DNA from 3 places in the Nocardioides sp. NPDC101246 genome. Region 1 is predicted to be linked to each of the others. Evidence: riboswitches for the same ligand, from Rfam matches in the RefSeq annotation. Region 1 holds a riboswitch; each other region holds the start of a gene.
The links. A riboswitch is a leader RNA that binds a small molecule or an ion and turns the genes downstream of it on or off. The one in region 1 is predicted to bind cobalamin.

Region 1 (11,174 bases):
CGAAGATCGCCTGCGCGACCTCGCTGCGCCCGGCACCGACGAGGCCCGCCAGACCGACGATCTCACCTTCGCGGACGGTCAGGCTGATGTCCTGGAACAGGCCGGTGCGGGTGAGGCCCTTGACCTCGAGCAGGGGCTTGCCGACCGTGGCCTCGAGCTTGGGGTAGAGGTCGGAGACCTCGCGTCCGACCAGCCGCTGGACGATCTCGTCCTCGGTGACCTCGGCGATGGCGTCGGTGGAGATGTAGGCGCCGTCGCGCATCACCGTGATCGTGTCGCACAGCGCGAAGACCTCGTCGAAGCGGTGCGAGATGAAGACGACGGCACAGCCCTGGTCGCGCAGCGTGCGCGCCACGGTCATCAGCCGGTCGACCTCGTTGCCCGAGAGGGCAGCGGTCGGCTCGTCCATGATCAGGACCCTGGCGTCGAGCGAGAGCGCCTTGGCGATCTCGATCAGCTGCTGGTCGGCGATGGAGAGGCCTTCGGTCGGCCGGTCGGGCTCGATCGGGACGCCGAGCCTGGCGAAGAGCTCGACGACCTCGGTGCGCATCGCGGCGCGGTCGATCCTGCCCCAGCGGTTGGTCGGCTGGCGACCCATGAAGATGTTCTCGGTGACGGAGAGGTCGGGGAAGAGGGTCGGCTCCTGGTAGATGACCGCGACCCCGGCCTGCTTGGCGTCGGCGGTGTTGCGGAAGTCGACCTGCTCCCCGGAGAGCAGGTAGTCGCCGGCGTCGCGGCGATAGAGCCCGGCGACGATCTTGACCAGGGTCGACTTCCCGGCTCCGTTCTCCCCCACGAGCGCGTGGATGGATCCGGCCTCGACCCGGAGGCTTCCGGACCGGAGGGCGCGTACGGGGCCGAACGACTTGGCCACGTCCCGCAGCTCCAGTGCGGCGGGTGTGTCCGGCATGGGCAGCTCCTCGAATTGAAAGGTTTCAAGCCTGGTTTACGCTAGTGATGGCAATCACATACGTCAACACTCTGAGGCCGCTAATTTGAGCGAGATCCGGACTTTGTCATCAGACCGTGTCGGCGCCGGTGCGTATCCAGGCGGGAATCCCACCGCGTCAGACGGCGTTCAGAGCCCTATGCACGCACTCTGGGTATGGGCACATCCGCACGCGGCATCACTCAACGGACGGCTGCGCGAGGTCGGCATGAACGCGCTCGGCGCGGCCGGTTGGAGCGTCGACGAGATCGACCTCTATCGAGAAGGTTTCAATCCACTTCTGGTGGAGCGGGGAGAGGCTGACGTACGCCACCACCAGGACCGGTTGCGGGAGGCCGATCTGCTGGTCGTGCAGTTCCCGCTGTGGTGGTATTCGGTGCCCGCCATCCTCAAGGGCTGGATCGACCGGGTCTTCGAGTCGGGGTTCGCCTTCGACGTACCGGATCCGGAGACCGGCAAGCCGCTCAAGTACGGCAAGGGCGGCCTGGTCGGCAAGCGCGCGCTGACCGTCGTCACCGCCGGGGACCGGGCCGCGACCCTCGGCCCGCGTGGGATCAGCGGCGACATCGAGGACGTCTTGTGGCCGCTGCTGCACGGCACGTTCTGGTACACCGGGATGGACCCGTTGCGGCCGCACCTGATCACCGACGCCGACACCATGAACCCGCAGGTCATGGCACGGATCGAGGCCGACCTGAGCGTACGTCTCGAGGGCGTGATGACGGAGCCGCGGATCGACTACCTGCCGATGGCCGAGGAGCACTACGACCACACGATCAGGCTCCACGACTCGGTCGCACCCGGGGAGGACGGGCTCAGCGCCCATCGCGAGCGCTGAGGGCCCGCCTGCTACGGTCATCTGGCCAGCCGCTCGGGACGCAGTCCCGGCACGGGAACCCGGTGAGAGTCCGGGACTGACGCGCAGCGGTGTGGGTGACGGACGGGACACTGTGCCACTGGGCCCTCGGGCCTGGGAAGGCGTCTCGCGCCGGTCGATCCCGAGTCCGAAGACCTGCTGGCCCTGCAGCACACCGCTGCCGGTCAGCACGGGCGACGCGCACCAGCCCGCGACCCGCTCGAGGACCGACGTGCACCCCTCCCGCACCATCCGAACTCTCACCGCGAGCACCGTCCTGGTGCTCGGCTCGACGCTGGCCGGCTGCGCCTCCGACCAGCCCTCCGACACGCAGCAGGCCGCGGGCGCCGCCGGCTTCCCGGTCACCCTGACCAACTGCGGCCGCGAGATCACCCTCGAGGCACCGCCCGAGCGCGTCGTCTCGCTCAACCAGGGCTCCACCGAGATCCTGCTCTCGCTCGGCCTGGCCGATCGGATCGCCGGCTCCGCGACCTGGACCGACCCGGTGCTCGACTCGCTGGCCGCGGCCAACGAGGACGTACCCCGGCTGGCCGAGAACGCGCCCTCCTACGAGCGCGTCCTGGAGGCCGAGCCGGACTTCGTCACGGCCTCCTTCGCCAGCACGCTGGGCGAGGGCGGGGTGACCACACCCGAGGACCTGGAGAAGCTCGGCGTGGGCTCCTACCTCTCCCCCGCCGAGTGCCTCAAGGACAACGAGGGCGACGACGACGGCACCCGCCACGGCGCCCTCGAGATCGAGACGATCTTCGGCGAGATCACCGACCTGGCGCGGATCTTCGGTGTCCCCGAGCGGGGCGAGGAGCTCGTCGCCGACCTGTCCCGGCGACTGGAGACGGCCCGGACCGAGGCGCCGGACCACGACGTCAGCGCGATGTACTGGTTCGCCAACTCCGAGTCGCCCTACCTCGCCGGCTGCTGCGGCGGCCCCGGGATCATCGGCCGCACCCTCGGCGTGGAGAACGTCTTCGACGACACCACCGACGAGTGGCCGCAGATCAACTGGGAGACCGTCGCCGAGCGCAACCCCGACGTCATCGTCCTCGGCGACCTGACCCGCAAGAGCCAGACCGCCGAGACCGCCCGCGCGAAGATCGACTACCTGAAGGCCAACCCGGTCACCGCGCAGATGGAGGCGGTGAAGAACGACCGCTTCGTGACTCTCTCCGGCGCCGAGCTCAACCCGTCGATCCGCACCGTCTACGCCGTCGAGAACGTCGCCGAGCAGCTCGCCGCCCTCGGCCTATGACATCGCACACACGCAACCCCATCCAGCCGAGCCGTCACTCCGGTCGGCCGAAGCGTCAGCCCGGTCGGCCGACTTGGCGCGGCCGTGACGGCTCGGGCGACGCGGGTGACGGCTCGGGCGACGCGGGTGACGTCTCGGCCGACGCGGGCGACGCCTCGGGCGACGCGGGCGACCACTCGGGCGACGTACGCGCCATCTCGGGCGACGCGGGCGACCACTCGGCCGACGTACGCGCCGCCTCGGCCGACGCTGGCGACGCCTCGGCGATCGGCGTGGCGGGCGTGGTGCTGATCCTGGCTCCCCTGGTGGTGCTGGCGTCGGTCGCGGGGGCGATCACCGTGGGGCCCTCCGACCTGAGCGTCGCCGACGTCTACGGCGTGGTCGCCGACCGGGCCGGCCTCGGCTCCTCCGACCTCACCTTGCTCCAGCAGAGCATCGTGTGGGACCTGCGGCTGCCACGTACGTTGCTGGCGGGGATCTGCGGAGCGGGACTGGCGATCTGCGGGGTGATCCTGCAGTCGCTGCTGCGCAACCCGCTCGCCGACCCGTTCGTGCTCGGCATCTCCTCGGGGGCCTCGACCGGTGCGGTCTCGATCGTCGTGCTGGGCGTCGGGGCGGGCACGATCGGGCTCTCCACCGGGGCGTTCGCGGGAGCGCTCGTCTCGTTCGCGCTCGTGCTGCTGCTGGCCTCGCTCGCCGGGGGCACCACCGACCGGCTCGTCCTGGCCGGGATCGCCGCCACCCAGCTCTTCTCGGCGCTCACCTCGTTCATCGTGTTCACCGCGGCCGACGCCGAGCAGACGCGCGGGGTGCTGTTCTGGCTGCTGGGGTCGCTCTCCTCGGCGAGCTGGACCGACGTACTCGTCTGCGGGGTGATCGTGCTCGGTGGCCTGCTCTGCTGCGTCGCGGGCGCCGGCTGGCTGGACGCGTTCGCCTTCGGCAACGACGCGGCGGCCTCCCTCGGGGTCGACGTCGGCCGCATCCGGGCGGTGCTCCTGGTGCTGACGGCGCTGATGACGGCCGTCATCGTGTCCACCTCGGGCGCGATCGGCTTCGTCGGGCTGGTGCTGCCGCACCTGGCTCGCGCACTGGTCGGCCCTGGACACCGGCTGCTGCTGCCGGCGACCGCGCTGCTCGGCGCGATCTTCCTGATCTGGGTCGACACCGCTGCCCGGACGGTGATCGACCCCGAGGAGCTTCCGGTCGGGGTGGCGACCGCGCTGGTCGGGGTGCCCGCCTTCGCGCTGGTGCTGATGAGGGCCCGCCGATGAGCGAGCGCCAGCGAGCGAGCTGTCAGCGTTTCATCGGGCCGCATCCGTATTCTGGCGCTTGCGCTACGGAGGTGGCCCGATGACGGCGCTCGAGGCCGGGCGGGTCCGGTGGGCTCCGCGGGGACGTCTCGTCGTCGACGACGTGACCCTCCAGGTCGAGGACGGCGTCACCGTCGGGCTGCTCGGGCCCAACGGGTCCGGGAAGTCCTCGCTGATCCGCATCCTGGCAGGGCTGCGGCCCGCGGACTCCGGGGACGTGCTGCTCGACGGCAGCCCGCTCGCCGGCATGTCGCGGCGCCGGCTGGCACGCCGGCTCGCGGTCGTCGAGCAGGAGCCGGCGACCAGCCAGGACCTGCGCGTACGCGACGTCGTCGCGCTCGGCCGGGTCCCCCACCGCCCGGCGTGGGCACCCGACTGCGCCCGTGACCGCGCCGCCATCGCGGAGGCGGCCACCCACGCCGGGATCGCCGACCGCCTCGACCAGCGCTTCTCGACCCTGTCGGGCGGCGAGCGGCAGCGTACGCAGATCGCCCGGGCGCTCGCCCAGGAGCCCGAGATCCTGCTCCTGGACGAGCCGACGAACCACCTCGACGTACGCCACCAGCTGGCCCTGCTCGCGCTGGTCCGCCGGATGCCCACGACCTGCCTGGTCGCGCTCCACGACCTCAACCTCGCCGCCACCTACTGCGACCAGGTCTTCGTGCTCTCCCAGGGCCGCGTCGTGGCCGGCGGTCCCCCCGCGCAGGTGCTCACCGAGGACCTCATCAGCGAGGTCTACGGCGTACGCGCCCGGGTGCACCACGACGACGGCGTCGTCATCCGCTTCCTCGGCCCGCTGTGACGGCGGACCGTTACGCTTGGGCCCCGGACGGAGGACCCGTGAAGAGACTCGGCATCACATCAACGATCGTCACCCTTGCCCTGCTGGTCGGCGCGTGCGGAGGTGGCGGCGACCGCGACACCCCGAGCAACCCCACGGGCGGCGGCCTGAGCGCCGCGGACGGGACGGCGTACGAGGAGTGCTTCGACGCCATCTGCGAGGTGCTCGTCGAGAAGGGCGCCGAGATCGACCTGGACCCGGACCTGGGATGGGAGGGCACCCCGGGCGTGGGCACGAGCGGCTGGGAGCTGCTCACCGTCACCGACCTGAGCGAGGACGGCGTCGGGTTGACGCTCTCCGCCGCGGACGCCTCCAGCACCGGCGGGATGGCCACGATCCTTCCGGTCGGCGACAGCAAGGCCTACTACCTCAAGGGCATGACCGCGAAGGTCGTCGACGCCTCCGAGGAGCAGGCCGTGCTGTCGCTGAACTGGTCCGGCGCCTGACCGGATCCGGATCGCTCAGAGCTGCGAGTCGTAGACGCGTACGTAGTCCACGACCATGCTCTGCGGGAACTGGGTCGTGCCGTCGGGGTTGCCGGGCCAGTTGCCGCCGACCGCGACGTTGAGGATGAAGAAGAACGGCTGGTCGAAGACCCAGGGGTTGCCGCCGGTGTTGGCGGTGGTGAAGGTCTGGTAGGCGACCCCGTCGACGGACCAGGTGATCGAGCCGGGCTGCCAGTCGACCGCGAAGGTGTGGAAGGTGTCGGCGAAGGACCAGCCCTGCGGGTGCATGTACTGACCGGTGATGCCGTTGCCGCCGGAGTAGCCCGGGCCGTGCAGGGTGCCGTGGACCAGGTGGGGCTCGTAACCGACGTTCTCCATGATGTCGATCTCGCCGGAGGCGGGCCAGCCGACGTTGTCGAACTGGCCGCCCAGCATCCAGAACGCCGGCCAGATCCCCTGGCCGCGCGGGATCTGGATCCGCGCCTCCAGGCGACCGAACTTCGGCTGGACCTTGCCCTTGGTGGTGAGCCGAGCCGAGGTGTAGCCGCCCCCGCTCTGGCGGGCGGTGATGACCAGGTTGCCGTTGCCGTCGAGCGCGGAATTGTCGCGGGAGCTGGTGTAGGTCTGCAGCTCGTTGTTGCCCCAGCCCCCGCCTCCGGTCTCGAAGTTCCAGTTGGCGCCGTTCGGGGCGCTGCCGGCCGGCCCGTCGAACTCGTCGGACCAGGTCAGGGCTGCCGCCTCGACCTCTCCTGCGCGGGTCGCCGCGCCGCCGGCGTCGGGGCCGGGCACGGCGGCCGGCGCGGCCAGCGGTGCGACCAGGACGAGAGCCAGAGCGGCGGTCGCCGTGAGTGTGGTGCGGATGGTGCGGATCCTCGAGCTACGCATCGAACGCTCCTTCATGGGGATTAACTGTAAGGCGACCTTACTGTTATTTGCCCTTCGACGGAACGGAAACGCCGGGCGACGTCCGGTCACCGCGAGAACGCTCTCGATGCGCTCTAATGGGCCCCGGAGCGGGGCCATCGGGGGCCCTGCAGGTGAGGTGATCGCATTGGCACGGGATCCATACAGGCCACGGACGCCGATCATCGGCATGACGATGGTGTTCCTCGCATTGGCGATCGTCGGGGTGACGGCGTACCTGCACCTCGGCTGGTGGTCGCTGATCGGCTACGCCGTGGCGGCGGTCGTCGCCGTGGTCGGCGGGTGGCTGCTGTTCAAGGACGTGCCCGAGCCACCGCACTCCGGACCGGGAGCGAGCCGATGACCGACACCGAGGACCAGACCAGCGGGCCGGTCAGCGGCCTGACCGACGAGGACGAGGGCTACCACAAGAGCCTCAGCCCACGGCAGCTGCAGATGATCGCGATCGGCGGCGCCATCGGCACCGGGCTCTTCCTGGGCGCGGGCGGCCGCCTCCACGAGGCCGGGCCGGGCCTGTTCCTCGTCTACGCCTTCTGCGGGGTGTTCGTCTTCCTCATCCTGCGGGCGCTCGGCGAGCTCGTGCTGCACCGACCGTCATCGGGCTCGTTCGTCTCCTACGCCCGGGAGTTCCTCGGTGAGCCGGCCGCGTTCGCCGCCGGCTGGATGTACTTCCTGAACTGGGCGATGACCTCCATCGTCGACGTCACCGCGATCGCGACGTACATGCACTTCTGGGGCGCCTTCGAGGTCGTCCCGCAGTGGGTGATCGCGCTGATCGCGCTCGCGGTCGTGCTCTCGATGAACCTGATCTCGGTCAAGCTCTTCGGCGAGCTGGAGTTCTGGGCGGCGCTCATCAAGGTGGTCGCGCTGCTGGGCTTCCTCGTGCTCGGGACGATCGTGCTCGCCGGAGGCAAGGAGCTCAACGGCCAGGAGACCGGGATCGGGATGGTGATCGACAACGGCGGGCTCTTCCCGGTCGGCGTGCTCCCGCTCGTCATCGTCATCTCCGGCGTCGTCTTCGCGTACGCAGCGGTCGAGCTCGTCGGCACCGCGGCCGGCGAGACCGCCGAGCCGGCGAAGATCATGCCCCGGGCGATCAACTCCGTCATCGCCCGCATCGCGGTGTTCTACGTGGGCTCGCTGGTGCTGCTCGCGCTGCTGCTGCCCTACACGACCTACCGGGCGGACGAGAGCCCGTTCGTGACGTTCTTCGACCAGCTCGGGATCGCGAACTCCGGCACCATCATGAACCTCGTGGTGCTGACCGCCGCGCTCTCCTCGCTCAACGCCGGCCTCTACTCGACCGGCCGCATCCTGCGGTCCATGGCGATGAGCGGGAGCGCCCCGACCTTCACCGGACGGATGTCGAGGAACGGCGTTCCGTACGGCGGGATCCTGCTCACCGGCTGCATCACGCTCCTCGGCGTGGGCCTCAACGCGATCGTGCCGGGCCAGGCGTTCGAGATCGTGCTGAACATGTCGGCGCTCGGCATCATCGCGTCCTGGGCGACCATCGTGATCTGCCAGATCCAGCTCTACCGGCGCTGGAAGAAGGGCTTGATGTACCGGCCCGACTTCCGGCTGTGGGGATCGCCGTGGACCGGCTACGCCACCCTCGTGTTCCTTGCGACCGTGCTGGTCCTGATGGGCTTCGACTACCCGATCGGCACCTGGACGGTCGCGACCCTGGTCGTCATCATCCCGGCACTGATGATCGGCTGGCGGCTCGTACGCGACCGCGTCCAGCAGATCGCCCGCGATCGCGAGGGCTACACCGGTGCGATCCCGATCAGGGCGGAGCGTCCGATCTCCGACGAGGCGAGCGGGCGCTCGGACGACGACCCGACGCCCTGACAGTCAGGCGACCGGGCCCTCGCCGAGCGTCACGGTGGTGGTGTGGGCCTCGCCGGCGGGATCGGTCCAGCTGAGCGAGATCTCCTCGCCGGGCTCGTGGTCGCCGAGCACCGAGGTGATGTCGTCGATGCCGGCCACGGCGTTCCCGCCGACCGAGGTGATCGTGCTGCCCGCGGTGACCCCGGCGGCCTCGGCGGCGCCGTCCTCGACGACACCGACGACCAGCGTCGACCTGGTCGTGTCGACCTGTACCCCGAGCGCGGCGGCCGAGCCGCCGATCTCGACGTCGCCGGACTCCTCCCCTGCCAGGATCTGGGCGGCGATGTCGAGCACGGTGTCGATCGGGATCGCGTAGCCCGAGATCTCGGCCGAACCCGAGGTCGCGGCGACGTTCATCCCGATGACCTCGCCGTCCTCGTCGAGCAGCGCGCCGCCGGAGTCGCCCGAGACGACATCGGCGTCGGTCTGGATCAGGTCGCTGAGGTCGGAGGCGGTGCCGTCCTCGTTGTTGACGGTGATCGCGGTGCTGGGGTCGGTGACCGTGCCGTCGGCGGCCGAGAGCGAGCCCTGGCCCTCGGCGTTGCCGACCGCGGTGACCTCCTCGCCCTGGGTCGCGGCGTCCCGGTCGGTCGCGACCGTCGAGAGCCCCGAGGCGTCCTCGAGCTGCAGCACCGCGACGTCATGGACGTCGTCGTAGCCGAGGACCGTCGCGGCGTACGTCTCCCCGGTGCTCGGGTCGGTCACGGTGATCGAGGTGGCGCCCTCGACGACGTGGTGGTTGGTCACCACGATCCCGTCACCGGTGATCGTGAGTCCCGTGCCCGCACCCTGCCCGGAGCCGTAGCCGACCGTGGTGTTGATCAACACGACGCCGGTCGACTCGGCCTGGCTCGCGGGCTCGGAGTCGACGGTCGCGGTCGAGGTGCCGAGCCTCTGGCGGTTGGGGTCCACGGCCCCGCCGCCATAGGCTCCGCCGTAGCTCTCGACGGAACCGCCGAAGCCGTACCCGTACCCGGGGCCGGACTCGGCTGCGTACGTCCTGGTCGCGCCGACCGCGGCCACCGCGAGGGCCGGGGTGGCGATCGGGATCGCGACGAGCGGGATCGCCGCGACGGCGAGAAGAGAATGACGAAGACGGCGGGAGCGGGACATCGGGTCCTCCTTGAGGCGGTTGATGCCTCAAGAGTCCGCTCGCCCGCTGTGGGCTTCCTGTGAGAAAGGCACGGACTGGCTGGGAATCTCAGCGGTCGTCCGCGGGCGGTTCGGAATGAAAGTGCTGCGGATCGGGTACCCCTCTCGGCATGGCCGAACCCACCCCACAGCAGGCCGGCGCCGCCCCGCCGTCAATCGCGGGCCCGCGTCGCGTCGGCGCCGAGCTGAGCGATCGGATCCAGCCGAGTGACCTCGCGGGTGGCCAGGTCGACCATCACCGCGGTGTCGGCGGGAACCGGGGTCCAGCCGGGCTGCCCCAGACCGCTGGAGACGATCTCGAGGCCGTGCTCGGACCGGCGGTAGTCCATCGCGAAGTACTCGGTGGTGTGTCGAGGCGGGATGTCGCCCTCGTCGTCGAAGAGCTCGCGCAGGGCGCGCAGGGGCGAGTCGGCACGCGAGTTGATGTGGATCGCGAACATGTGCGTCCGGGTGAGCATCAGCGCGTTCAGGCTGCATCGCGGGAACTTCCGGACCAGCGTGGCCAGCGCCCGGGTGACGCCCTCCGCCTCGTCGCCGTACTTCTCGACGTTCTGGTGCACGAAGTGGAAGTAGCGCTCACTGTCGGTGTCACCGCGCAGCCGCGTACGCGACTTCGGGGTCAGCAGCGCCTCGAGATCCGCGATCGGGGAGATGTGGCCGTTGTGTGCGAACGCGGCGCCGTCGGTCAGGAACGGGTGGGTGTTCTCCGGACGTACGTCGAGGCCACCGGTCGCCCAGCGAAGGTGCACGAATCCGGCATGAGAGAGCGGTGCCTCGACGAGCCGTCGATAGGTCTCGTCGATGTCAGCGGAACGCGGGGAGTTCGTCGTGCAGGTGCCCTCGGGCGTGTGCCAGGACATCCCCCAGCCGTCGGAGTGCACGGCGCTGAGCGAGGTGAACGCGTCCAGGCCCTCCGGCCCGAGCAGATCGGCTACGGCGCACGGGGACTCGGTCACGTATCCGAACAGGCGACACATCGTCGAACTGCTCCTTCCAGAGGCAGGTGCAAGCAGTGAAGAGCCACTTGTCGAGCAGTACCCATCACGAGGTCAGGACAGTCGGCGTCGAGGAGGAGCTCCTCCTCGTCGACGCCGAGACCGGCGCGCCGCGATCGGTGGCCAGCGAGGTGCTGCGGGTGGCCCGTCGGCGCGGAGACACCGAGGTCGAACCCGGCGAGGCCGGTGGCTCGGTGGGTCCTGAGCTGCAGGAGCAGCAGGTCGAGACCGACACTCCGGCCGAGGAGTACCTCGGGCTCCTCGAGCAGGACCTGAGGCGGTGGCGCGACAAGGCACGTGCGGCCGCGACCGAGGCCGGTGCGCTGATCCTGGCCAGCGGCACGACCCCGTTGCCGGTCTGGCCCCAGACGTTCGACGACGAACGCTATGCGGCGATCACCGAGCAGTTCGGGCTGACCGCCAGCGAGCAGCTCACCTGCGGCTGCCATGTGCACGTCTCGGTCGATTCCGACGACGAGGCCGTCGGGGCCCTCGACCGGATCCGCTCCTGGCTGCCGGTGCTGCTCGCGGTGAGCGCCAA
Region 2 (9,677 bases), on a different contig from region 1:
CACGGGACGAACCGTGTTGGTCTCGACACGCTCGCTGACGCTCGCGGCTCGACCAGCAGTGGGAATGTCGCGACCAGCACGGTCGTCTTCGCGCAACGCCTCGGCCGGATCCCATGCCTCACCCTCGAGCTCAGGTGCCGAGCGGGCCACGTCCAGCAGCGCGCCCAGGTCCAGGTGCTCGGCGACCTGCTCCCCCAGCCGCTCGATCAGCGCGACCGACTCGTCACGCTCGGCGACCGGGACGAGACCGAGGTGACGCGACGGCGTCGCCAGCGACTCGTCGCGCGGCAGAAGACCGAGCACCGGCAGCCCGGCCTGCTCCAGCGCCGACCGGATCTCGTCGGCGTTGCGCCCCGGGGAGCAGCGGTTGAGGACGACTCCCCCGACGCGTACGGACGGGTCGAAGGTCGCCATCCCGGCGGCGATCGCGGCAGCTGAGCGGGACATCCGGGCGACGTCGAGGACCAGGACGACCGGCGAGGACGTCAACGAGGACACGTGGGCGGTGGAGGCGAAGCCGTCGGTGCCGAGGCGGCCGTCGTAGAGGCCCATGACACCCTCGATGACCGCCACATCCGCCCCAGCGGCACCATGGAGCAGCAGCGGCACGACCCGCTCGACGCCCACGAGGTGCGGGTCGAGGTTGCGCCCCGGACGCCCGGTGGCGAGCGCGTGGTAGCCCGGGTCGATGTAGTCCGGCCCGACCTTGTGACCGCTCACCGTCATCCCGGAAGCGCGCAGCGCGGCCATCAACCCGGTGGCGATCGTCGTCTTCCCCGAACCCGTCGAGGGAGCAGCGACCACCAGCCGGGGCAGGGTCACCATTCGATGCCCCGCTGGCCCTTCTGGCCGGCGTCCATCGGGTGCTTGATCTTGGTCATCTCGGTGACCAGGTCCGCCACCTCGAGCACGGCCGGGTCGGCGTCGCGGCCGGTGATCACGACGTGCTGGCGCCCCGGCCGCTCGGAGAGCACGGAGGCGACCTCGGCGGCGTCGACCCAGCCCCACTTGATCGGGTAGGTGAACTCGTCGAGGACCAGCAGGTCGTACGTCTCCGTGGCTAGGCACCGCTTGATCTCGGCCCAGCCCTCGGCGGCGGCCGCGGCGTGGTCCTCGGCGTCACCCTGCTTGCGGCTCCAGGACCAGCCGGAGCCCATCTTGTGCCAGTCGACCGGCCCGCCCTCGCCGGTCTCCTCGTGCAGCTTCCCGAGGCGCTCAAGCACGGTCTGCTCGCCGATGCGCCACTTGGCGGACTTCACGAACTGGAAGACCCCGATCCGCCAGCCCTGGTTCCAGCCGCGCAGCGCGAGCCCGAAGGCGGCGGTCGACTTCCCCTTGCCAGGTCCGGTGTGGACCATCACCAGCGGCCGGTTGCGGCGCTGGCGGGTGGTGAGCCCGTCGTCGGGTACGTTCAGCGGCTGTCCCTTGGGCATCAGGCAGCGCCCCTTCCCATGGTGGTTCCGGTGAACCCGTGGACGGCCGAGGTCAGCGCCTCGGCGTTGACCTCGGCGACCGGCACGTGCTCGGCTCCGAGGTGGACGGCCAGCTGACGGGCCAGGCCGAGCCGCATCGGCCCGCTCTCGGAGTCGATGACGACCGTCGTGACGCCCAGACCGGCGACGTACGCGGCGGCCTGCTGCGAGCGTCGCACCGCATCCTTGCCGTGGGCCTCTGCACTTTTTCTGGGGTAGTTGGCGCGACCGTCGGTGACGACCACCAGCAGCGGCCGCAGATCGGGGTCACGCAGGTGCTCGCGCTGGAGCACGCGGGCGGCCTCGAGGAGTCCTTCGGCCAGCGGCGTACGTCCTCCGGCGGGCACCTCGTCGAGCCGTGCCGCGGCGAGGTCGACCGACCCCGTCGGGGGCAGCACGAGCTCGGCACCCTCGCCCCGGAACGTGATCATGCCGACCTTGTCGCGACGCCGGTAGGCGTCCAGCAGCAGCGAGAGAACCGCGGCCTTGACCTGCGCCATCCGTTTGCGCGCGGCCATCGACCCGGAGGCGTCCACGCAGAAGAGCACCAGGTTGGCCTCGCGGCCCTCACGGACCGCGGTGCGGAGGTCCTCGATCCGCAGCTCGACCTGCGCCGAGGTACGCGGGCGGGCGCTCTGCTTGCCCGCGGCCGCCTTGAGCGTCTCGACGAGGTGGAGCGAGCCGCGGGTGCTGAGGCTGGCGCCGATCCGACGGCCGCTGCTGCCGATCGCCTTGCTCCGGCCGCCGGTGCGGCCCGTGCCCAGGCCGGTCACGGTCAGGAGGCGGGGGCGGTAGGCGGCGCCTGCGGCGGTGACCGTGTTGGTTTCGACACCGCTCGCTGCGCTCGCGGGCTCAACCAGCGAAGAATCGTCGCTCGTGGGCTCGACCGACGGGGGTTCGACCGACGGGGGTTCGACCGACGGGTCTTCCGCGTCGGCCGCACCGTCGCCGTCGGGCGGCGCCTGATCGGGCCCGTTCTCGGGCCCTTCCTCAGGCCCATTTTCAGGGCCACCTTCCGGCGGCTCGGGCGGCAGCTCGTCGTCGCCGAGGATGCGGTCGAGCAGGTCCTCGTCGAGCCCGGGGGCGTCGAAGGGGTTGCGACGGCGGCGGTGCGGGAGGGCCAGCAGGGCGGCGCGGCGGATGTCGGCGCGGGTGACCTCGGAGCGCCCGGCCCAGGCCGCGTGCGCGACCGCGGTGCGGGCGGTGACGATGTCGGCGCGCAGCCCGTCGACCTCGAACGCCGCGCAGACCTCGGCGATCTTGAGCAGCCCGGGCGCGGTGAGCCGGACCTTGCCGACCAGGGCGCGCGCGGTGGAGACCCGCGAGGTCAGGTCGCGCTCGGCGGCCAGATAGCGCTCGACGAACCCGGGAGCGTCCAGGTCGAAGGCCATCCGGCGGCGTACGACCTCGGCGCGCAGCGCCGGATCCCGGGGCGCGGCGACCTCGACGGTGAGCCCGAAGCGGTCCAGCAGCTGCGGGCGCAGCTCGCCCTCCTCGGGGTTCATGGTGCCGATCAGCACGAACCGGGCGGCGTGCTCGACCGAGACGCCGTCGCGCTCGACGCTGACCCGGCCCATCGCCGCCGCGTCCAGCAGCAGGTCGACGAGGTGGTCGTGGAGCAGGTTGACCTCGTCGACGTAGAGCAGGCCGCGGTGGGCCCGCGCAAGCAGCCCCGGCTCGAACTCGACCGCGCCGCGCGACAGCGCGCTCTCCAGATGGAGCGAGCCGACGACGCGGTCCTCGGTGGCCCCCACCGGGAGCTCGACCAGCCGCACCGGCCGGCTCTCCACGACGGCGGCGGACCCGAAGGGACCGTCCGGCGACTCCGCGGAGGGGTCGGCGGGGTCGATCGAGAACCGGTCCCCGGCGTAGACCGAGATCGAGGGCAGCACGGCCGCCAGACCGCGTACGGCCGTCGACTTCGCGGTCCCCTTCTCGCCACGGACCAGGACCCCGCCGATCTCCGGGGAGATGGTGGTGAGCACGAGCGCGAGGCCCATGTCGTCGAGGTCGTCCGCCTGGCAGCCGAGGACGGCAGAAAATGGGTAGTGCACCGGCATGAGAGGCTCCCGCTCCCTATCGCGTTGATTGGATGGACGCGAGGCCGGTCTTCGGACTTGTCGAGTCCCCGTGATGGGGCTCGATTCACCGCAGCGGGCCTGTGCCGGATTCCCACCGGCTTCCCAGATTCTCCCCAGTCGGGGCACCTCGCGCCTGTGCGGTCACTGTAGCGTCTGGCCTCATGATCGTCGTGGTGGGCATCGGTGCCGGAGGTTGGGACGAGATTCCCGTACGTCACCAGCAGCTGATCCGGGAGTCGGCCGTCCTCCTCGGCGGCAAGCGTCATCTCGACCTCGTCCCGGATGTCCCCGGCCAGCGGCGCGAGCCCTGGCCGTCGCCGCTGCGCGAGGGGCTCCCGGCACTGCTCGACGGCATCGGGGATGCGGTCGCCTTGGCTTCGGGGGACCCGCTGGTCTCCGGCATCGGCACGACGCTGATCGACCTGCTCGGCGCAGCGAACGTACGCATCGAGCCGGCCGTCTCCTCCGTCGCCCTCGCCCGCGCCCGGATGGGTTGGGCGGCCGAGACGTGCGTGGTCGTCAGCCTCGTCGGCCGCGAGGTGTCACTGATCGCGCGCGAGCTCGCACCCGGCCGCCGGATCCTGGCACTCTCCTCGGACGGGTCGACTCCTGCCTCGATCGCGAACCTCCTGGTCGGGGCCGGTTTCGGGGCCTCGACGATGACCGTCCTGGGCGAGCTCGGCGCGGAGACCGAGAGCGCACGGACCGCGACCGCCTCCGCGTGGGACGCGGAGTCGCCGCGGCTCAACATCGTGGCGATCGAGTGCGTCGGCGCACCCCTCCTCGGCTGGGCCGCCGGCCTTCCCGACGACGCGTTCGAGAACGACGGCCAGCTGACCAAGCGCGACCTGCGGGCCTCGGCCCTGGCCCGCCTGACCCCCACCGCCGGCGCGCACCTGTGGGACGTCGGCGCCGGTGCCGGCTCGGTCGGTATCGAGTGGATGCGGGCGCACCCGTCCTGCACCACGACCGCGGTCGAGGCCTCCCCCGAGCGCGCCGCCCGGATCGCCCGCAACGCGACCCGCCTCGGCGTACCCGGCCTGGCCGTCGTCCAGGGCCGCGCCCCCGATGCGTTGCGCGATCTCCCGGAGCCCGACGCGATCTTCATCGGCGGCGGCGCCACCCGACCAGGAGTGCTCGACACATGTCTCGCTGCCCTCCGCCTCGGTGGCCGGCTCGTCGTCCACGGCGTCACCCTGGAGACCGAGCAACTCCTGGCCGCTGCCTATCAGCAGCATGGCGGTGAGCTCACCCGGATCTCGGTCGAGACCTCAGCCCCGATCGGCACGTTCACCGGCTGGGTCCCCGCACGGGCTGTGACGCAGTGGTCCTTCGTCGTCCCCACCGACAGCGCCAACGGGTGAAAGAAAATTTTCTTCTATCCGGTCGACCCGCCCCGGCAGAAGACGAATCCAGGCGAACGAAAGTTCGTTCGCCCGCCGCGCCCCAGCCTCACACCCAGGGAAAGAAAATTCCTTCCCCTGGCAAGTAGATCCCAACTGGAATCCTCGGCGCCGAACGAATTTTCATTCGCCTCTCGGTCCACCACCGCGTAGCGGGCGCCCCGTGGAAGAAAAATTCCTTCCACCAACCAGACGATCCGACTGCCGGAGCGGGTGACCCGCAGTCCCAAGCCCGTGCTCAACTCGAAACTCCGCGCCAAACCCCTGCCGCCGACCCGATATACAGCCAAAATTCTCGTCGACGGCCGGTGTCAAGGCGATGTATCGAGCTTGTCGAGATGATCGCCGCAGGCGACCGGCGAAGCCGGCGGCCGAAGGCCGTCCTTTACTCCGGACGCCGGCGAGAACACCCTCCAAGCAAGGGTCGGCGGCAACACCAACCACGAAAACCTCAGCGCCCCGAGAGATACCTCTCCTCATGAACCACCGAAGACAGCTCCGACCGATGCCTCCACCCGAACCGCTCCAGATCCGGCACCTCAGGCACGCCGTCGACAGCACCGACACAGAGCCAGGCCACCGGCCGTACGTGTTCCGGAAGGCCGATGAGCGATCGCAGGAACTCCTCCCGGTAGAAGCTGACCCAGCCGACGCCGAGACCCTCGGCGGTGGCGGCGAGCCAGAGGTTCTGGATCGCGAGGACGGTCGAGTAGAGCCCGGCGTCGGCGATGGCGTGCCGTCCGAGGACCTGCGACCCGCCACGGGTCGGGTCGTAGCCGACGACCACCCCGAGTCCGGACTCGCAGATGCCCTCGATCTTGATCCGGGAGAACGTCGCGGCCCGCTCGCCGGAGAGCGAGGACGCGAACACGTCCCGCTCGGTGGCGACGTGGTCGCGGAAGGCCGACAGCGTCTCCGGCGAGCGCACCAGCACGAAGTCCCAGGGCTGCGACATCCCGACGCTCGGGGCGGCGTGGGCGGCCGAGAGGACCCGCTCGAGCACGGCAGGATCGACCGGGTCACCGGTGAACTCCGCGCGGGTGTCGCGGCGGCGGTTGATCGCGTCATAGAGGTCCATCAGGCACGCACCCGAGCCGCATCGTAGAGGAACGACTCGCCCCCGTCGCGGGCCAGCGCAGGTCCGGCGAGGATGACGGCGGCCTGCCTCAGACCCGCGTCCTCGACAGCGTCGGCGATCGTCGCCACCGTCCCGCGCAGCACCCGCTCCTCGGGCTGGCTGGCGCGGTAGACGACCACGACCGGGCACTCCGGGCCGTAGTAGGGCAACAGCTCGGCCATCAGCTCGCGGGTTCGCCGGATCGCCAGATGGAGCACGAGCGTGGCGCCGGTCGCGGCGTACGCGGCCAGGGACTCCCCCTCCGGCATGGCCGTCGACCGGGCCTGGGTCCGGGTGAGGACGACCGACTGCGCCACCAGCGGGACGGTCAGCTCGCGTCCCACGAGCGCGGCTGCCGCCGCGTAGGCGGGCACGCCCGGCGTGACGTCCCAGGGCACCTCGGCGGCATCGAGCCGCCGGGTCTGCTCCGCGACCGCCGAGTAGACCGACGGGTCGCCGGAGACGAGGCGTACGACCTGCTTGCCGCCCCGGTGGGCGGCGACGATCTCGCCGACGATCTGGTCCAGGTCGAGCTTCTGGGTGTCGACCAGCTCGGCCGCGGGGCTGCAGTGCCCCAGCACCTCGGGGTCCAGGTAGGTGCCGGGAAAGAGCACCACGTCGGCGGCCTCGAGCAGCCTCGTCGCGCGGACGGTCAGCAGGTCGGCCGCGCCGGGGCCGGCACCGACGAAGTGAACGCTCTGTCGGCCGGTCACCGCACGTACCTCGGCGTCCAGACCTGCCCGGCCGCGGTCGCCCGGGTCGAGCTCGCCCCCACGATGACCAGGCACTTCATGTCGATGGTCCCGGGGTCGAGGTCACCGAGAGTGGTCACGGTCAGCGACTCCTCGGCCCGCCCGACATCGCGCCCGACCACGACCACGGTGTCCGGCTTGCGCTGCTCCAGGAGTACGTCGCGAGCCCGGCCGATCTGCTCGGTGCGCGAGCGCGAGGCCGGGTTGTAGATGGCCAGCACGAGGTCGGCGGCCGCGACCGCGCGCAGCCGGTCCTCGACGACGGACCACGGCTTGAGCCGGTCGGAGAGGGACATCACCGCGAAGTCGGCCCCGACCGGGGCGCCTGCCCGCGCGGCCACCGCCTGGACGGCGCTGACCCCGGGCAGCACCCGGACGCGTACGCCGGCGTAGGCCGGATCCTCGGCAGCCTCGAACACGGCGGACGCCATCCCGAAGACACCGGCGTCACCGCCGGAGACCACGGCGACCCGCTCCCCCGCCACCGCCAGGTCCAGGGCGTGCCGGGCCCGGTCGACCTCGACCGTGTTGCCCGATGCGTGCCGTCGCAGGCCTTCACGTTGCGGCACCCGGTTGACGTACGGCGCGTAGCCGACGACGTGTCCGACCTCGGCCAGCGCCGAGCTGACCTCGGGTGTCAGCCACCCGTCGGGACCCGGCCCGAGCCCGACGACCAGGACCTCCCCGCCGGTCGAGTCTGTCGAGACGCCCCCGCGCGCCACCTCGACAGGCTCGACCGCGGGTAGCTCTTGCCGCAGCCGGGCCGCGGCAGGTGCAGGAGCCGTGTCTCCCGGCACCACGATGAGGGAGAAGTACGGCACGGAGGACGGGTCGACGTCGGCCACCGGCAGCCAGCGCTCCTCGGGCTGCGAGGCACGCTCGACGTACCAGGCACCCTCGAGCCGCCCGGCGGCCGCGAGCGCGGAGCGGACCGCGGGGAAGGTCCGGCCGAGCTTCATGATGATCGCCGCCTCGGTGTCGGCCAGCCGACGGGCGAGCTCGGGCTCGGGCAGGGTTCCCGGCAGCACCGTGAGCACGTCGGTCTGGCGCACCAGCGGGGTGGAGACCGCGGCGGTGGCGGCTGCGAAGGCGGGTACGCCCGGCACGACGGAGGTCTCGTAGACCTCCTTGAACCGGTCGTGGAGATACATCGAGGAGCCGTAGAAGAGCGGGTCGCCCTCGGCGAGCAGGACCACGTCGCGCCCGGCGTCGAGGTGAGCGGAGAGCCGGACCGCGCAGGACTCGTAGAACTCGGCCATCGCCCCGACATAGCCGCCGGGGTGCGAGGTGGTCCCGGTGGTGACCGGGTAGCGCAGCTCCTCCTCCACCGCGTCCGCGGGGATCAGGGACGACGCGATCCGGCGAGCGTGCGACTGCTTGCGCACCCCGGCGTGGTAGGCGATCACGGGAGCCGCGCCGATCAGCCGGGCTGCCTTGAGAGTGATCAGCTCGGGGTCGCCCGGGCCGATGCCGACGACGGTGAACCGTCCAGGGCTCGAGGTGCTCATTCCTGCTCCTGGGCGAGTGCGTTGAGGGCGGAGGAGGTCATCGCGGAGCCGCCACGACGGCCCCGGACGGTGACATAGGGGATGTCGATCCCGTGATCGGCGGCGAAGGAGGCGAGCGCCTCCTTGGACTCGGCCGCGCCGATGAAGCCGACCGGGCAGCCGACGATCGCGGCCGGCCGCGGACCGCCGTCGAGGATCATCTCGAGCAGATGGAAGAGCGCCGTCGGGGCGTTGCCGATGGCGACCACCGCACCCTCGACGTAGGGCTCCCACAGGGACAGCGCGGCAGCGGTGCGGGTGGTCCCCCACATCCGGGCCAGCGCCGGGACCCGGTCGTCACCGAGCATGCAGAGCACCTCGTTCTCGCGCGGGAGCCTGCTCCGCGTGACCCCGGTGGCGACCATCGTCGCGTCGCACAGGATCGGCGCCCCGGCCTCCAGCGCGCCCCGCGCGGCCTTCACCAGGCCGGGGTGGATGACCAGGTCGGCGGCGAGGTCGACCTGCCCGCTGCCGTGGATCATCCGCACCGCGAGCCGCTCGGCGTCGGCGGGCACCGCGGAGAGGTCGGACTCGCGCCGGATGGTCGCGAATGAGTCGACGTAGATCGCCGGCCCCTGGTCGATGTAGTCGTAGCGCCGGGTCGGGCGCACCTGCGGCGAGGGCACGAGTACGCCGCGCCACGGCGTCACCACGACCGCCGGCGCCCGCTCGGCCAGCGCCGTGACCGCCGCCCGGTCCAGGGCCCCCTCGGCAAATCCGACGTGCTCGCCGCCGGGCACCTCACCGAACTCCAGCTCGGTGGCCGCGACCGGCACCCGGGCGTCGGCCACGACCGGCTCGACCAGAGGAGCGTCGAGCTCGGCGACGTGCCAGGCCGCCGACGGTCCCTCGCCGCGTACGTCCAAGAACTGAGCAGCGAGCGAGACCAACCGGGAAGCGGCCTCGGCGAGCGGCACGACCGGCCCCCACGAGTCACCGACCCGGAGCTGGCCCTCGGCCGCGGAGAGCGCCACCAGCCCGAGGTCGCACTCGCGCGAGACCAGGTCGCCGCGACCGTCGTCGAGCACGAAGAGGAACCGCCCCGGCAGCGCGGCCAGCCGCGGCGAGGCGCACAGCAGCCGGTCCAGCGACGCCGCGACGCCGCGCAGGTCGGCCCGTCCCCCGGCGAGCCCGCTCTGCGGGGAGAGCATCACGTTGCGTACGAGCTCGTGGGTCTGCGCCGGCACCAGACCGGTCGCCTTGAGCGCAGAGAGCACCTCGCCCGGCAGGTCGTTTCCAGACTGGCCGCCCTCGACGCTCGGCAGGCCGCGCACCTGCAGGTTGGCGCGGCCGGTGAGGTAGATC
Region 3 (7,530 bases), on a different contig from region 1:
GGTCTCGATGCCGTGCTCCTCGACGGTCTCCGGGATCAGGTTGCGCGACTCGCTGAACCCGTAGTTCCAGCCGGCGAACATCATCTGCGGCTTGAGAGCGAGGACGGTCTCGAGGGTCGGGTAGTCGTCGCCGACGACCTCGAGCTCCTCGACCCGGTCCTTCGGGTAGGCGAGCTCGAGCAGCTCCTGGTCCCGGGCGATGCCGGTGACCGCGACGAGCTCGTCGCGAGCGCCGACGGCCAGCGCGATGGAGATGATCCCGCCGTCGTAGGCGTAGAGCTCGGTGACCGGCGCGTCGACGGTCACCTTCTCGCCACAGTTCTCGACGGTGATCGCGCCCTGCCCGGCGGCGCCGGCGGCGGTCTCCTCCGTCCCGCAGGCGGTGAGGATCGTCGAGCCGAGCGCGAGCACGGCGAGGCAGGCGAGGCCGCCGCGACGTACGGGGATGGTCGGGAGAGAGATCATGCCGAGTGGTCCTTCCGGGGGTGGATGAGGAGATGTGCCTGATCGAGGTGCGGGTGGGGCACCTGGACGGAGCCGACGCCGAAGTGGAGATCGACGCTGATCGCGTCGAGCACCTCGGCAGGCGGGCCGTGGGCGACGACGGTCGCCGGCCCCGCGTCCGGGTCGCTGCCCGGGGGCCGACCCAGAACCGCCAGCTGATCGAAGGAACGGAGCGCCAGGTCGAGGTCGTGGATCGTCGCGACCAGGGTCTCGGCCCGGCCGGCGACGGTCTGCAGCAGCCGCAGCTGCCAGGCGACGTCGAGATGGTTCGTGGGCTCGTCCAGGAGCATCACCGGGCTCTCCTGGGCGAGGCCGCGAGCGAGCACCGCCCGGCGCCGCTCGCCGCCGGAGAGGCGGTCACAGGGGTCGTCGATACGGTCGGCCAGGCCGACGGCATCGAGCGCCGCCCGGACGATCTCGCGCTCCTGACGACCACCTCGCGACCACGGCCGGGTGCGCGGCACCCGGCCCAGCGCGACCATCTCACCGACGAGCAGCTCGGCGGAGGCGACCTCCTCCTGGGGGACGTACGCCAGCCGGCGGGCGCGCTCGCGCGAGCCGATCCGGGAGGTCTCCTGGAGCCGACCGGAGTCGTCGGCGAGCTGGGCCTGCCCCGTGCTCGGGCGCAGTACGCCGGCGAGGATGCGCAGCAGCGTCGACTTCCCCACCCCGTTCACGCCCACGATCCCGAGGCTGGTCCCTGCAGGTACGTCGAGGTCGATGTCACGCAGCACCTCACGCTCGCCCAGACGGGCCCCGACCCCGCGCAGCCGCAGCACCGGACCGGCGCCGTGCCCGCTCATCGCTCACCGCCGAACCGGTAGCGGCTCCGGCCCATCAGCAGCAGGAAGAGCGGCGCACCGACGACGCCGGTGACCACCCCCAGCGGGATCTCCTGCGGTCGGGCCACCATCCGCGCGAGCACGTCGACCCACAGCAGGAAGAGCCCGCCACCCAGCGCCGCGACCGGGAGCACCACCCGGTGCCGAGCCCCGACGAGCAGCCTGGCGGCGTGCGGCACGATCAGGCCGACGAACCCGATCCCGCCGCTCACCGCGACCAGCACGCCGACCAGCACGGAGAGGCCGACGAACAGGGCACCGCGCAGCGCCGCGACGTTCACACCGAGCGCGGCCGCGGTCTCCGGCCCGGCGGCGAGCGCGTCCAGCCACCGGTGCAACGCCAGCATCCCGGCGGCGAGCACGAGGCCGACGACCGCGGGCACCCACAGCTTCTCCCAGCTGGCGCCGCCGACGCTGCCGAGCATCCAGAACATCACCGAGTTCGCGGCCCGCGGGTCGTCGCTGGCGAAGACCAGGAAGGAGGCGATCGCGGAGAGCCCCGAGGAGAGCACCACCCCGGAGAGCACCAGCCGGATCGGGGTCAGTCCGCCCTGCGCGGTCGCCACCAGCCAGACCAGCAGCGCTGCCCCGATCGCCCCGAGCAGGGCACCGGTCGAGACCGCGTAGATCCCGAAGCCGACCAGGGCGCCGGTGGTGATCGCAGCCGTCGCCCCGACTGCTGCGCCGGAGCTGATGCCGAGCAGGAACGGGTCGGCCAGCGGGTTGCGCACCAGGGTCTGCATGCCGGCGCCGGCGACGGCCAGCCCGGCGCCCACGACGAGCGCCATCAGCGCGCGGGGCAGCCGCAGCTCCCACACGATCACGTCCCATCTCCCGGGAGCCTCCCCCTCGAGCCGGTCGGTCACCGTCGCAACCACATCGGCGAGCGGGATGTGCTCGGACCCGAACGCCAGGGACGCCACCACGCTCAGCGCCGAGGCGAGCAGCAACCCGGCCACCAGCGGTAGGAACGGGACGCGTCGTCTCCCGGCGCGATCGCGGGCGCGAGCACGGACACGGTCTTCCACGGCGGTCGGCCTCTCAAGTCCTCTGGACCCTGGTCGCGAGGGCCGTGACGTACATCTGAGCCGACAGGTTTTCGGACTCGGGTTCACCCGGCGAGGCCGCCTTCCCAGGGACTTCTCCCCAGTGGCTTGCTGGTCTCGCCGTCGCCCTCACCGCTGCGCGCCAGTCCCGGATTCTCACCGGAGTTCCCTGGCATCCATCCGGATGCGTTCGACTCGGCGCAGAGGCTAGCACGGGTCGTCGAACCGGTGCCGGGGATGTTTCCGACGACACGGCGAAGCACAAGATCTAGGAAGTTGCATTGGTGTAATTCCCGCATATAGTGGTCCTCGCAGCTGGTTCTCCTTCCTCGGCGACGGGGAGGGAGAGGCAAGAGGGAACCCGGTGTGAGTCCGGGACTGCCCCGCAGCGGTGAGTGGGAACGACCGCCTTCACGAAGCACTGGGAGCAAGCCATGCCCCTGGGAAGCGACGGCCACTAGGACCGAGCACGAAGCCCACGAGTCCGAAGACCTGCCAGTGCCCACCTCATGGTGGGGTCCGCGACCTCGAGGGAAGGTCAGGGGATCAAGCGCGTACGACGCTGTCCTCTCCTGCCCCCGGAACGGATGCACGAGACATCCGGAGCGGGCCGTGGGTCCCGCGGACCAAGGGGGCATGAGAGAAGATGATCGACACCGAGGGTCTACCGATCCGCACGGAGAAGTCGGCGTACGTCTTCGACTATCCGATGGCCGAGGACCTGGCCAAGAAGCAGCGGAGCATCTTCTGGACGGCCGAGGAGATCCCGGTCGAGAACGACAAGCAGGACTTCCTGGTCAACATGACCGACGCCGAGCAGGCCGCGGTCAAGACGACGCTGAAGCTGTTCACCATCTACGAGCTGATCCTGGGCGGCGAGGTGTGGGGCGACCGGCTCTTCCACTCCTTCCCGCGGCCCGAGGTCCAGATGATGACGAACGCCTTCTCGTTCGCCGAGCTGAACATGCACGCGCCGTTCTACGCGAAGCTCAACAAGACCCTGATGATCGACACCGAGGAGTTCTACGACTCCTACAAGAACGACCCGGTGCTGGCCGAGCGGATCGCCTTCGTGTGGGAGGCCATCGCCGACGAGGACCTGCTCTACGCGCTGAGCGTCTTCACGCTGATGGAGAATTGCGTCCTCTACTCCAACTTCGCCTTCCTCAAGCACTTCCAGTCCGGCGGGAAGAACCTGCTGCAGAACGTGATCAGCGGCATCAACTTCTCCGCCCGCGACGAGAACCTGCACGCCACCGGCGGCGCCTGGCTGTTCAACACGGTGTTGGAGGAGTACGCCGCCACCGTGCCGGCCGACAAGTTCGAGGCCGAGCGCTCCGACCTGTTCGAGCGCGTCCGCGGCGTCGCCGAGCACCTCTACGCCCACGAGGCCCGGATCGTGGAGATGCTCTTCGCCCACGGGCCCATCACCGGCATCGACCAGGCCGACCTGGAGGCCTTCGTGAAGTCCCGGGTCGACATGACGCTGGAGAACATGCGGATGGAGCCGCTGTTCGGGGTCGAGGACAACCCGATCGCCGAGTGGTTCTACAGCGGCATCAACGGCACCCAGTTCCACGACTTCTTCCAGGTCACCGGCAACGAATACAACCGCAACATCGGCGAGACGGAGTTCAGCTTCTAATGACGAACAGTCTGATGGGCAGCAACAGCAGCTGGGAGACCCTCTCCGCCGAGCGCAAGGCGCTGCAGGCCGAGGGCGTCGTGCCCGCCTTCATGACCACCGCGGGCTACGCGATGTTCAAGGCGAAGTACACCGTGGAGGGCCAGAGCGTCCGCGAACGCTACGAGACCATCGCCGCCACCGCCGGCGAGCTGGCCGACGAGATGTACGCCCGCGAGGACGGCACCTCGTGGACCGAGAAGTTCTTCGAGGCGATCTGGAACGGCTGGCTCTCGCCGTCGACGCCGGTGCTCTCCAACCTCGGCACCGACCGGGGTCTGCCGGTCTCGTGCGAGGGCTCCTACGTGGAGGACTCGGTGTGGGGCTTCTACGAGACCCTCAAGGAGGCCGCGATCCTCTCCCAGAACGGGTTCGGCACCTCGGCGTACCTCGGCGACGTCCGGCCCCGCGGCGCGAAGTTCTCCGACAACGGCAAGGCCAACGGCGTGGTCCCGGTCTTCTGCAACTTCGTGGAGATGACCAACCAGATCAGCCAGGGCGCCACCCGCCGCGGCTCCTGGGCGGGCTACCTGCCGGTGGACCACCCGGACTTCTTCGAGCTCGCCGATCTGATCTTCCGCGAGCCGGCCAACAAGAACGTCGGCTGGATCTTCAGCCAGGCGTTCATCGACCGGATGCTGGCCGGCGACAAGGACGCGCTCGAGCGCTACCAGCGGGTGCTGAAGATCCGGGTGGTGCTCGGCAAGGGCTACATCTGGAAGGTCGACACCGTCAACGCGGCCCAGACCGAGTCGTACCAGGCCAACGGGCTGGAGAACAAGGCCTCCAACCTGTGCTCGGAGATCACCCTGTTCAGCGACGAGGACCACTCCTACACCTGCGTGCTCTCCTCGCTGAACCTGTCGACCTACGACGAGTGGAAGGACCAGGACACCGCGTACGTCGCGACCGTCTTCCTCGATTCGGTCGCCGAGGCGTTCCTGCGCAAGGCCCGCACCATCCGCGGCCTGGAGCGCGCGGTGCGCTACACCGAGAAGGCCCGCAGCCTGGGCCTGGGCGTGATGGGCTACCACGACTACCTGCAGAAGCAGCGGGTGCCGTTCGAGTCCGACAAGGCCGCGGCGCTCAACACCGACATCTTCGAGCACATCTCCGCAGCCGCCGACGCTGCGTCGCGGTGGATGGGCTCGATCGCGGGCATCCCCGAGTGGTGCGTCGGACGGCGCAACTCCCACCTGATGGCGATCGCGCCGACGATGAGCACCGCGGTGATCGTCGGCGGCACCAGCCAGGGCATCGAGCCGTACGTCGCCAACGTCTGGAACCAGACCACCTCGGCCGGTGAGATGCCGCGGGCCAACCAGAACCTCGTGGAGGTGATGAAGGAGCGTGGCGTCTACGACCAGGCGCACATCTCCGACATCATCGACAACGGTGGGTCCGTGGCTCATGTGGACTGGCTCGACGACCACGAGAAGGACGTCTTCAAGACCGGCTACGAGATCGACCAGGAGGTCCTGCTCGCCCGGGCCTCGGACCGACAGGTCTACATCGACCAGGCGCAGTCGCTCAACCTGTTCTTCCAGGCCGACGCGACGCCTCAGTACATCAGCAAGATCCACAAGCTCGCGCTGCTCGACCCGAACATCAAGAGCCTCTACTACCTGCGCTCGCGGGCCGGCATCCAGGCCAGCAAGCAGTCCCGCTGAACCCGATTTCTCGACGAGAGGTACGACCATGAACGAGAACCCGACCACCGACGCCATCGACGACCTGACCTGGGACGACTGGACCGACGCCCAGGTCTGTGCCATCGAGAACGGCCCCGACTGCGAAGCCTGCGAGGGCTGAGGAGGCTTGCGGATGACCGGTCCGGCTACCGGACGGCCGACGCTGACGGTCTGCCGCGGATGCTGCTGCGGGAGCGAGCGGAAGTCGCCCGGGGTCGACCACGCAGCCGTGCTCACGACGCTGCACACGGCGGCCGGGGAGTCGGCGACCGTACGTGTCGCCGACTGCCTCGGCCCCTGCGAGCGAGCCGACGTCGTGGTGGTCGGTCCCTCACCTGAAGGACGCCGGCGCGGGGCCCGGCCGGTGTGGGTCGCCCGGACCGGCAGCGCGAGGGTCGCCGACGCCCTGGCCCAGTGGACCCGCGCCGGCGGACCGGGCATCGCCGATGCCCCGCCGGCGGTCCTGGCCCGGGCCTTCCGTCAGGAGCGCTGAACGACGGCGTACGCGGCAGCGACCAGGGCCGCGCCGATCCCGATCCGCCGCGCCAGCCGGGTGGCCCGGGAGATGTCGGCCGGCTCGGTCGCGCGGCCGTCGCCCATGACCGCGCGGTGCTCGACGCGGTTGCCGTAGTAGGTGTTGGTGCCGCCCAGCCGGACCCCGAGCGAGCCGGCGAAGGTGGCCTCGACGACGCCGGCGTTGGGGCTGGGGTGGTTGGCGGCGTCACGGCGCCAGGCGCGTACGGCCTCGCCGGCGTTTCCTGGGGAGGCGGCGACCGTGAGCAGGCCGGACAGGCGCGAGCCCGGGAGGTTGAGCAGGTCGTCGAGGCGGGCGCTGGCCCAGCCGAAGCGCTCGTAGCGCTCGTTGTGGTGGCCGACCATGGCGTCCAGGGTGTTGGCGGCGCGGTAGCCGAGCAGTCCGGGGACACCTGCGACGGCGCCCCACACCAGCGGCGCGACCACCGCGTCGGAGGTGTTCTCGGCGACGCTCTCCACGACGGCACGGGAGACCTCGTCGGCGCCGAGCTGGCTGGTGTCGCGCCCGACCAGGTGGGTCAGCCGCTGCCGTGCCGCTGGAAGGTCGCCGCGGTCGAGATGGTCATGGACGGCCATCGCCTCGCGCTCCAGCGAGCGGCCGCCGAGGACCGCCCAGGTCGCGGCCGCGGTCACCAGCGTCGTCCCGATCCGTCCGGGGGCGAGCCGCTCCGCGGCGGCTCCGAGGACGACCGCTCCGCCGACCAGGGTCGCGGAGTGGAGGACGCCGCGGGCTCGGTCGTCGGCGTACCAGACTCGCTCCGCCTTCATCGCGACCGTGCCGAAGCCGGCGACCGGGTGGTAGCGCCGCGGGTCGCCGAGCAGGCGGTCCAGCGCGAAGCCGGTGAGGAGCCCGATCGTCCGGGGGCTCACGAGGGTTCCCGGGTCTGGCGCAGCGCGGCCAGGAGCTGGTCGGTCGGGTCCTCGGGGCGTACCGCGATCCGCACCCAGTCCGGGCCGAGGCCGGGGAAGGTGTCGGCGCGGCGTACGGCGACGCCCTGCTCGCGCAGGGCCTCGCGGACTCCGGCGCCGGGGCGGGCCAGGACGAAGGAGGCGGCCGAGGGGACGTACTCGATCTGCTGGTCGCGCAGGCCGGCCTCGAGATGGCCGCGCCAGGCGGCGATCCGCTCGGCGCGCTCACCGGCCTCCGCGCTCGCCCGCTCGGTCGCGCAGGCGAGCATCGCGGCAGCCGCGGTGGCCGAGACCGACCACGGGGTACGCACCGCCTCCAG

Region 2: it holds a riboswitch for cobalamin, as region 1 does, so the genes downstream of both, ACIRON_RS09815 (VWA domain-containing protein) here and ACIRON_RS12200 (ABC transporter substrate-binding protein) in region 1, are expected to answer to the same signal.
Region 3: it holds a riboswitch for cobalamin, as region 1 does, so the genes downstream of both, ACIRON_RS09845 (ribonucleotide-diphosphate reductase subunit beta) here and ACIRON_RS12200 (ABC transporter substrate-binding protein) in region 1, are expected to answer to the same signal.

Annotation. Positions count from the first base shown of each region.
Region 1 covers NZ_JBIWNX010000006.1:9,381-20,554, forward strand. Annotated here, with positions in the region: gene ACIRON_RS12190 (sugar ABC transporter ATP-binding protein) at 1-910, opposite strand, end outside; gene ACIRON_RS12195 (NAD(P)H-dependent oxidoreductase) at 1,089-1,787, shown strand; cobalamin riboswitch at 1,797-1,984, shown strand; gene ACIRON_RS12200 (ABC transporter substrate-binding protein) at 2,038-3,072, shown strand; gene ACIRON_RS12205 (FecCD family ABC transporter permease) at 3,069-4,343, shown strand; gene ACIRON_RS12210 (ABC transporter ATP-binding protein) at 4,423-5,184, shown strand; gene ACIRON_RS12215 (hypothetical protein) at 5,223-5,669, shown strand; gene ACIRON_RS12220 (family 16 glycosylhydrolase) at 5,685-6,554, opposite strand; gene ACIRON_RS12225 (hypothetical protein) at 6,763-6,936, shown strand; gene ACIRON_RS12230 (amino acid permease) at 6,933-8,447, shown strand; gene ACIRON_RS12235 (S1C family serine protease) at 8,451-9,599, opposite strand; gene ACIRON_RS12240 (class II glutamine amidotransferase) at 9,791-10,615, opposite strand; gene ACIRON_RS12245 (glutamate--cysteine ligase) at 10,651-11,174, shown strand, end outside.
Region 2 covers NZ_JBIWNX010000004.1:418,837-428,513, reverse strand. Annotated here, with positions in the region: gene ACIRON_RS09825 (cobyrinate a,c-diamide synthase) at 1-825, opposite strand, end outside; gene cobO (cob(I)yrinic acid a,c-diamide adenosyltransferase) at 819-1,433, opposite strand; gene ACIRON_RS09815 (VWA domain-containing protein) at 1,433-3,532, opposite strand; cobalamin riboswitch at 3,557-3,698, opposite strand; gene cbiE (precorrin-6y C5,15-methyltransferase (decarboxylating) subunit CbiE) at 3,715-4,917, shown strand; gene bluB (5,6-dimethylbenzimidazole synthase) at 5,408-6,034, opposite strand; gene cobM (precorrin-4 C(11)-methyltransferase) at 6,034-6,786, opposite strand; gene cobJ (precorrin-3B C(17)-methyltransferase) at 6,783-8,333, opposite strand; gene ACIRON_RS09790 (precorrin-8X methylmutase) at 8,330-8,983, opposite strand; partial or broken gene ACIRON_RS09785 (nitrite reductase) at 9,644-9,677, opposite strand, start outside.
Region 3 covers NZ_JBIWNX010000004.1:430,239-437,768, reverse strand. Annotated here, with positions in the region: gene ACIRON_RS09860 (ABC transporter substrate-binding protein) at 1-465, opposite strand, end outside; gene ACIRON_RS09855 (ABC transporter ATP-binding protein) at 462-1,307, opposite strand; gene ACIRON_RS09850 (FecCD family ABC transporter permease) at 1,304-2,308, opposite strand; cobalamin riboswitch at 2,419-2,602, opposite strand; cobalamin riboswitch at 2,692-2,907, shown strand; gene ACIRON_RS09845 (ribonucleotide-diphosphate reductase subunit beta) at 3,039-4,037, shown strand; gene ACIRON_RS09840 (ribonucleotide reductase N-terminal alpha domain-containing protein) at 4,052-5,746, shown strand; gene ACIRON_RS09835 ((2Fe-2S) ferredoxin domain-containing protein) at 5,901-6,260, shown strand; gene ACIRON_RS09830 (cobalamin biosynthesis protein) at 6,248-7,171, opposite strand; gene ACIRON_RS09825 (cobyrinate a,c-diamide synthase) at 7,168-7,530, opposite strand, start outside.